Nodosilinea sp. E11: one gene and its partner. Each later gene encodes a partner of the first gene's protein in a complex. Links are inferred from orthologs where the notes say so. Each region holds a gene or a part of one and is shown in the gene's direction. Other genes may lie near its edges.

Evidence for each region. The genes of interacting proteins can lie anywhere in the genome.
Region 2: the proteins of rodA (region 1) and mrdA are in contact, whole or in part, in a crystal structure (PDB 6PL5), measured with the Thermus thermophilus proteins. The link is inferred for Nodosilinea sp. E11 from one-to-one orthologs. Residues at the interface, in WP_223903423.1 of Thermus thermophilus: Phe161, Val165, Phe168, Val169, Leu172, Pro198, Tyr199, Glu202, Tyr211, Arg212, Asp213, Gln220, Val221, Gln223, Ser224, Ile226, Ala227, Ile228, Gly229, Ser230, Gly266, Phe267, Val270, Leu274, Tyr277, Gly278, Leu281, Phe285, Leu289, Arg297; in WP_223903432.1 of Thermus thermophilus: Arg4, Ile5, His6, Leu8, Ala9, Phe12, Ala15, Leu16, Leu19, Gly20, Arg22, Ala23, Trp24, Leu26, Gln27, Val28, Tyr31, Tyr34, Leu36, Leu43, Thr45, Asp47, Lys156, Gln157, Gly158, Ser160, Val184, Leu201, Glu202.

The regions. Positions count from the first base shown.
Region 1 is NZ_CP136520.1:1,039,679-1,043,683, forward strand. Bases 541-3,375 are described here. They hold rodA (rod shape-determining protein RodA), read left to right. Parts: upstream 541-1,245; coding sequence 1,246-2,505; downstream 2,506-3,375. Other genes in these bases: RRF56_RS06990 (Mrp/NBP35 family ATP-binding protein), read left to right, coding at 541-1,128; RRF56_RS07000 (hypothetical protein), read right to left, coding at 2,630-2,821; RRF56_RS07005 (AzlD domain-containing protein), read right to left, coding at 2,985-3,290; RRF56_RS07010 (AzlC family ABC transporter permease), read right to left, coding at 3,287-3,375. Also shown: more of RRF56_RS06990, read left to right, coding at 64-540; more of RRF56_RS07010, read right to left, coding at 3,376-3,964. UniProt on the Escherichia coli protein: Peptidoglycan polymerase that is essential for cell wall elongation. Also required for the maintenance of the rod cell shape. Functions probably in conjunction with the penicillin-binding protein 2 (mrdA).
Region 2 is NZ_CP136520.1:2,346,796-2,349,718, forward strand. It holds mrdA (penicillin-binding protein 2), read left to right. Parts: upstream 1-528; coding sequence 529-2,319; downstream 2,320-2,923. Other genes in the region: RRF56_RS12670 (hypothetical protein), read left to right, coding at 1-364; RRF56_RS12680 (metalloregulator ArsR/SmtB family transcription factor), read right to left, coding at 2,325-2,678; dxr (1-deoxy-D-xylulose-5-phosphate reductoisomerase), read left to right, coding at 2,910-2,923. UniProt on the Escherichia coli protein: Catalyzes cross-linking of the peptidoglycan cell wall. Responsible for the determination of the rod shape of the cell. Is probably required for lateral peptidoglycan synthesis and maintenance of the correct diameter during lateral and centripetal growth.

The DNA.
Region 1 (4,005 bases):
GTCATTCTTTGGATGAGCCATTCTGTTGCGTTTGCAATTTCTCAGCCCCACTTTTGCGACTCCATGAGCCTAACTCTTTCCGAAGCTTCCGTTTTAGACGTACTGCGCCCGGTGCAAGATCCGGAGCTGCAAAAGAGTCTGGTCGAACTCAATATGATCCGCAATGTGGCGATCGCCGATGGGGCCGTGAGCTTTACCCTGGTGCTGACCACCCCCGCTTGCCCCCTGCGCGAGTTCATCGTTGAAGACTGCGAGAAGGCCGTGCGCACCCTACCTGGGGTTGAAACCGTCGAGGTTGAAGTCACTGCCGAAACCCCCCAGCAAAAAGCCCTCCCCGATCGCACCGGCATTAGCGGCGTCAAAAACATCATTGCGGTGTCTAGCGGCAAGGGCGGCGTGGGCAAGAGCACCGTGGCCGTAAATTTAGCCGTGGCCCTGGCCCAGATGGGTTCAAAGGTAGGCCTAATCGACGCCGACATCTATGGCCCCAACGCGCCAATCATGATGGGCCTGAGTGAAGCCCAGGTAGTGGTGAAACAGGGCGAAGTGCTCGAACCCGCCTTTAACCACGGCGTCAAGCTGGTATCGATGGGCTTTCTGATCGATCGCGATCAGCCGGTGATCTGGCGCGGCCCCATGCTCAACGGCATTATTCGCCAGTTTCTCTACCAGGTGGAGTGGGGCGAACTCGATTATCTTGTGGTCGATCTACCCCCCGGCACCGGCGACGCTCAGCTCACCCTAGCCCAGGCGGTGCCCATGGCCGGAGCGGTGATTGTCTCCACGCCTCAGTCGGTGGCGATCTCCGACGCGCGGCGGGGGCTAAAGATGTTTCAGCAGCTGCAAGTGCCGGTGCTGGGCATTGTCGAAAACATGAGCGTGTTTATTCCCCCCGATGCGCCGGAGAAGCGCTACGACATTTTTGGTTCTGGCGGCGGCGAGTTGCTGTCAAAGGAGCTGGGCCTGCCGGTGCTGGGTTGCATTCCTTTAGAAATGGCGGTGCGCGAGGGCGGCGATGCGGGCATACCGATCGTGGTGCAGCACCCCGACTCTGAGAGCGCCAAGGCGCTGCGGGCAATGGCCCAGCAGGTGGCGGCGAAGGTCTCGGTGGTGGCGTTGGCCTCTTAGTAAGTAAGGTTTTGGGTGCTAGGTTTCAGGGTTGAGCTTTAGAGGCAGACCAGAACCTAAAACCCAAAACCCTTCCTGCTTGTCATAATCGATTGGGTGAACGGGTAGGCGACGGCTATGTTTGTAACCGATGTACAAAAGCGCTGGCGATCGCTGGCAGCGGGCTGGCAAGGCGTTGACTGGGTCCTGATGGCGCTGCCGGTGCTGCTGACCATCTTTGGGGCTGTGGTCATCTACAGCACCCAGCGCCATACCGATACTGTGGCCTACGGCTTTAACCACGCCATCATGGGGTCCATTGGCCTGGGGCTGGCCCTATGGATTGCCCGCAGTCGCTACGAAAGGCTGTTGAACTGGCAGTGGATTATCTATGCCGTGGTAAACCTGCTGCTGGTGGCGGTGATCTTTATTGGCACTGTGGGCCTGGGTGCCCAGCGCTGGATCACCATCGGCGGCTTTAACCTTCAGCCTTCAGAATTTGCCAAGCTGGGGTTGATTATTACCCTGGCCTCTATGCTCAGCCGCCGCGATGCGTCGACGCTATGGGGGGTAGCCAATGCCTTGGTGGCGACAATTTTGCCTTGGGCACTGGTGTTTATTCAGCCTGACCTGGGTACCTCCCTAGTGTTTGGGGTGATTACCCTGGCGATGCTCTACTGGGCCAACTGCAACCCCGGCTGGCTGGTGCTGTTTGTGTCGCCCCTAGTGGCGGCGATTTTGTTTCACCTGTCGCTGCCGGTGTGGCTGCTGTGGAGCGTGGGGATGGGGGCGATCGCCTGGTTTACGCTGCCCTGGCGCTGGTTTTGTACCGTTGTGGCTACAGCTTTCAGTCTGGTAGCGGGCAAGCTGGGCGATATTTTTTGGAGCCTGCTGCAAGACTATCAAAAAGACCGATTAATTCTCTTTCTCGACCCCCACAAAGACCCCCTGGGGGGAGGCTACCACCTGATTCAGTCGCGCATTGCCATTGGGGCGGGCAAGCTGTGGGGCCAGGGGCTAGGTCAGGGGTCGCAGACCCAGCTAAGCTTCATTCCTGAGCAGCACACCGACTTTATCTTTTCGGCGGTGGGCGAAGAGTGGGGCTTTGTCGGGTCGATGGTGCTGATTGGGGTCTACTGGCTGGTTTGCTATCGCCTGGTGATTATTGCTCAAAACGCCAAGGATGACTTTGGTTCGCTGCTGGTGGTGGGCGTGCTGGCGATGATCATGTTTCAGGTGATCGTCAATATTGGCATGACCATTGGTCTGGCCCCGATTACGGGGATTCCGCTGCCCTGGATGAGCTACGGGCGATCGGCGCTGCTGACGAATTTTATTGCCCTGGGGATTGTGGAATCGGTGGCTAACTTTCGCCATCGACTCAAGTTTACCGATTAGGGCGATCGCATGAGTTCTCTATCCTTACCCTAATAAGTGGTGTTTTTGCATCAGGGGTCAGGTGCCTTTGGTGCTGCGACTGATCAGGTCATGGCTATAAAAGGCACCTGACCCCTTAGAAGCCTCAATCTACCTGGCGATCGCGCCTCAGTAAGCTAAACACCTCTCCTTGCTCCGGGGTAATCAAAATTCCGGATGGCGGAATTGTCACGAACTGGCTCCACTCGCGCTGCTCGGCGTATCTGAGTAAATGCAGGTAGTTAATAGCCCCTCGCACCCCCTCTGGTGTGCCAATTACTGGCAAGGCGCAGGGGATCGAGACCTCCGAGTTCTTGAAGAACTCGGAGGTCTTGGCGGGTGGTAGCACCTTCCAGTGGCGTTAGACCAAATTTTTGGGAAAACAAGCTGCACGCACACAGCCTTAGCTCAGTAATTTAGTCCAATGGCGCACTGGACGCAAGTAAGAATTGTTACCGTTACTAGCTAGCCCCCAGCCCAAAGGCAGCGCAGCCTAGAGCGATACAGACCACCAGCGGCAGCCGCCTGAGGTTGGCCACTACTACGACGGCGCTGGCGACCAGGGCGGCCAGCGTCGTCTGCACGGTAGCTGCCTGCCCAGTACCCACCAGTCCTGAAACACTGCTCACTGCCATCACCAAAATTACCGCCAGGGGCAGGTAGCCGAGCCAGCGCAACTGCACCACCTGGGCCGGCATCCAGATGCCGGTGCTACGCATGGCGTAGGTGCCCAGCCCGGCCAGAAAAATCACCCAGCCGATGCTCATGGCCGATCCTCCCCTAGGGTTTGCAGGCCCGGCAGCCGCGAGACCACCAGGGCGATCGCCACAATCGCCAGCAGCAGCCCGGTTGCACCAAGGGGTTGAGCGATCAGAGTGAAGGCAATACCCACGGCGATCGCAACAGCAGCATCTCGGTTCCAGTGGCCTTGCAGACCGCTGCACAGCAGGCAGATAAACAGCGCGGGCAGCGCAAACTGAAGCCACCGCTCGGGCAGTTGTAGCCCCACCCAGCAGCCCAGGGCCGTGCCCACCACCCAGGCCCCCCAGCACGACAGGTGAATGCCCAGGTAGTAGGGGAACGGGTGGGCGCGATCGCACAGCTCTAGGGCAAAGGTTTCGTCGATCATGCCCTGGGCCAGCAGCCACTGCTGCCAGCGGCCAAATTTGCCGTAGAGCTTTTGGGCCGCCAGGCTCATAGGAATATGCCGCAGGTTGATGATAAAAACCGTGAGCAAAATGCTCCAGCCCGACAGCCCCTGGCGAACGGCCTCGACGGCGGCAAACTGGGCGGCCCCGGCAAACAGCCAGGCCGACATGCCCACGGCGGCGGTGGCGGGCAGCCCGGCCTGCACCGAGATTGCACCAAAACTCATGGCAATGGGCAAGAACCCGGCCACAATGCCCAGGGCGCGGCTGCACCCCTGCAAAAATGCTTTCATAGCGCTGGTAGAGTCTCCAAGTTAGGGGCTTCAAACGGTGA
Region 2 (2,923 bases), 1.3 Mb from region 1 along the record:
AGGGGAGTTGCCAACCTCTTTGGCCGATGGTTTTAGTGCTGAGCAACTGGTAGAAGTTTATCCCCCCACCTCCTCGGTAGCCGTGCAGCAGCAAGAAGATTCTGTCGTTGAAGCCATCCAAGTACTCAATCAGTTAGCGACTCTCAAGGTCAAGGTGCAGACGTCCCGCGAGGAAGCGCTCCAGGTGCGACAGCTAGTTGATCTGCTCTTTACCGATGATCCCATGACCGACGATCAGCTCACGGAGCTGAAGGATGGGTTCAAAGTCTTGAAATCTTTTGCTCAAAGCAATTTGCGCTTCAAAGACGCCCGCGCCCAGGCCGAAGCCGCACGCCAGGTCTTAGACGAGGCCTTAAGCAGCTAGGGGATCATGAGCCTGACGGCCACACTGTGTCCTGTGGCTGGCGGAGGTTGAAGTTCCATATCCTACAGGGAGCAGCCAGTTTCTAGCACCTCAATTTCCCTGCATAGATCCCCTTGGTGGAGATAAGATAGGGACTGGCCAATTTTGCCTCGGGGGCTAGGTCTATGGCGCTACTTCAAAATTTACCCCAGGTGCCTGATACCCTGCGGGGACGAACGGTAGGGCGCAGCTTTCAGGCTGTGTTTTTGCTGGCGTTGGTATCGGTGCTGCTGCCCGCCGCCTTTGGGTTGCGGCTGTTTCAGCTCCAGGTCGTAAATGGCGATCGCAACCGCCAGCTAGCCGATACGAACCGCATTCGCCTCGTGCCCAAGCGCCCCGCTCGGGGCACAATTTTTGATCGCAACGGAGAAATTCTCGCCGGTAGCCGCCTATCGCACACGGTGTCTATTTGGCCCATTGCGCTGCCCCGCTCAGAGTGGCCAACGGTAATCAATCGGCTGTCGGAGGTGCTCAACATGCCCCCCGACGAAATTCAATCGCGCCTAGAGCAGGCGGGCTACGAGTCGATCGAGTCAATTTCCATTGCGCGGGGCATTAGCCCAGCCCAGGCCACCGCCCTAGCCGAGTACACCAACGAGCTGCCGGGGGTGCGCCTAGAAGCCGAGGCGGTGCGCAACTATCCCAACGGCGATCTGGCGGCCCACATCATTGGCTATACTGGCGAACTCACCGACGAGCAGTTGGCGGCTCGCCGGGAGCAGGGCTATCGCATGGGCGATGTAGTGGGCCAAATGGGGGCTGAGTCAGCCTTTGAAAGCACCCTCCACGGCGTTTGGGGGGGGCAACAGGTGGAGGTAGACAGCTCCGGTCGCATCATTAGCATCTTGGGCGATAAACCCGCCGTCGCCGGGCAAGACGTTCAGCTCACCATCGACATCGAACTTCAGCGGGCAGCAGAGGCCGCCTTGGGCGATCGCAAGGGCGCGATCGTCGCTATGGATCCGCGCAATGGCGCTATTCTGGCGATGGCTAGCTGGCCCACCTACGACCCCAATATTTTTACCGCCCGCATCAGCGAGGCCCAGTGGCAACAGCTACAGGGAATCGACAAGCCGTTTCTAAACCGAGCGATGCAGGCCTTTCCGCCCGCCAGCACCTTTAAAGTTGTCACCACAGCGGCAGCCATTGAGTCGGGCCAGTACTCACCGAATACGGTGCTATCGACCTCAGCCTATATTCAGGTGGGCGGCATTCGGTTTGGCGAGTGGAACCGAGCCGGCTTTGGCCCCCTAGGGTTTACCGGAGCTCTGTCCCAGAGTGCCAATACCTTTTTCTACCAGGTGGGGATGCGCATCGGTGGTCCTACCCTGATCGAAATGACCCGTCGCTTTGGCTTTGGCCGCAAAACCGGCATTGAAATCGGTGCTGAAGAAAGCGCTGGTCTGGTACCCGACGACGCCTGGAAACGCGAAACCCTAGATACCCCCTGGGTACCCGGAGATACCATTAATATGTCCATCGGCCAGGGGTTTATGAGGGCGACACCGCTACAGGTAGCGAGTATGTTTGCGGTCGTGGCCAACGACGGCTACCGGGTCACGCCACACTTGCTGAAAGACAATGAAGAGCACCGCAACTGGAAAGAATCGATAGAACTGAGCGATGCCACCCTTGACGTGTTGCGTCGGGGGCTGCGTCAGGCGGTGGCCAGCGGCACTGCTCGGGCGCTAAACGTAGCTTACCTTCCTCCCGTGGCGGGCAAAACCGGTACCGCCGAGGCACCGCCAGGGCCATCTCACGCTTGGTTTGGAGGCTACGCCCCGCTAGACAACCCCGAAATCGTGGTCGTGAGCTTCGCTGAAAACAGCGGTGGCGGCGGCGGTGGGACAGCCGCTCCGATGGCGCTCAAGGTGCTAGAAACCTACTTTGGCCACGAGCAAGAGACGGCTGAATAGCCCAGCTAGGTGCGAGTAGACAGACTAAAGTCGCGAAAGTGCTTGGCCTGAGCCTCAATGCGGCAGGCGAGGCGATCGCACACCATACTGCACAGATCAAAGATGAGTTCGTCGGCCACGCTATAGTAAGCCGAGGTGCCTTCGGTACGGCGGCTGAGAATGCCCGCTTGCAGCATCACCTTTAAGTGTTTAGACACATTGGCCTGGCTGGTTTGGGTTGCGTCAACCAGCTCTTGCACACATTTTTCTTCCTCCCGCAGCAGGTTGAGCAGCCGCAGCCGCATCGGTTCGCTTAAAACACTGAAATATTCGGCCACTTGCTGCACGACTTCAACTGAAACCGGTTCAACAGGATCCATTATGGTTCGTAGGTAGGCTCGGTGTGCGGGAAGATTCCCCAGCAATTTTAACAACTATTTTATTTTTGCAGTGATTGATAACAATGCAGTCATCAAATCTGGTCAATTATTTTGGTCTGATCCCCATAGCGTTTTGTGCCAAACGAGAGAATGAGATTTGGGGTAGCCCTTGGGTCAGGGTCCATGCCGTGAGATTCTTAAAGATAGCGCTTACCACCTTTGAGGATTGCCGTGAAAGCCATCAC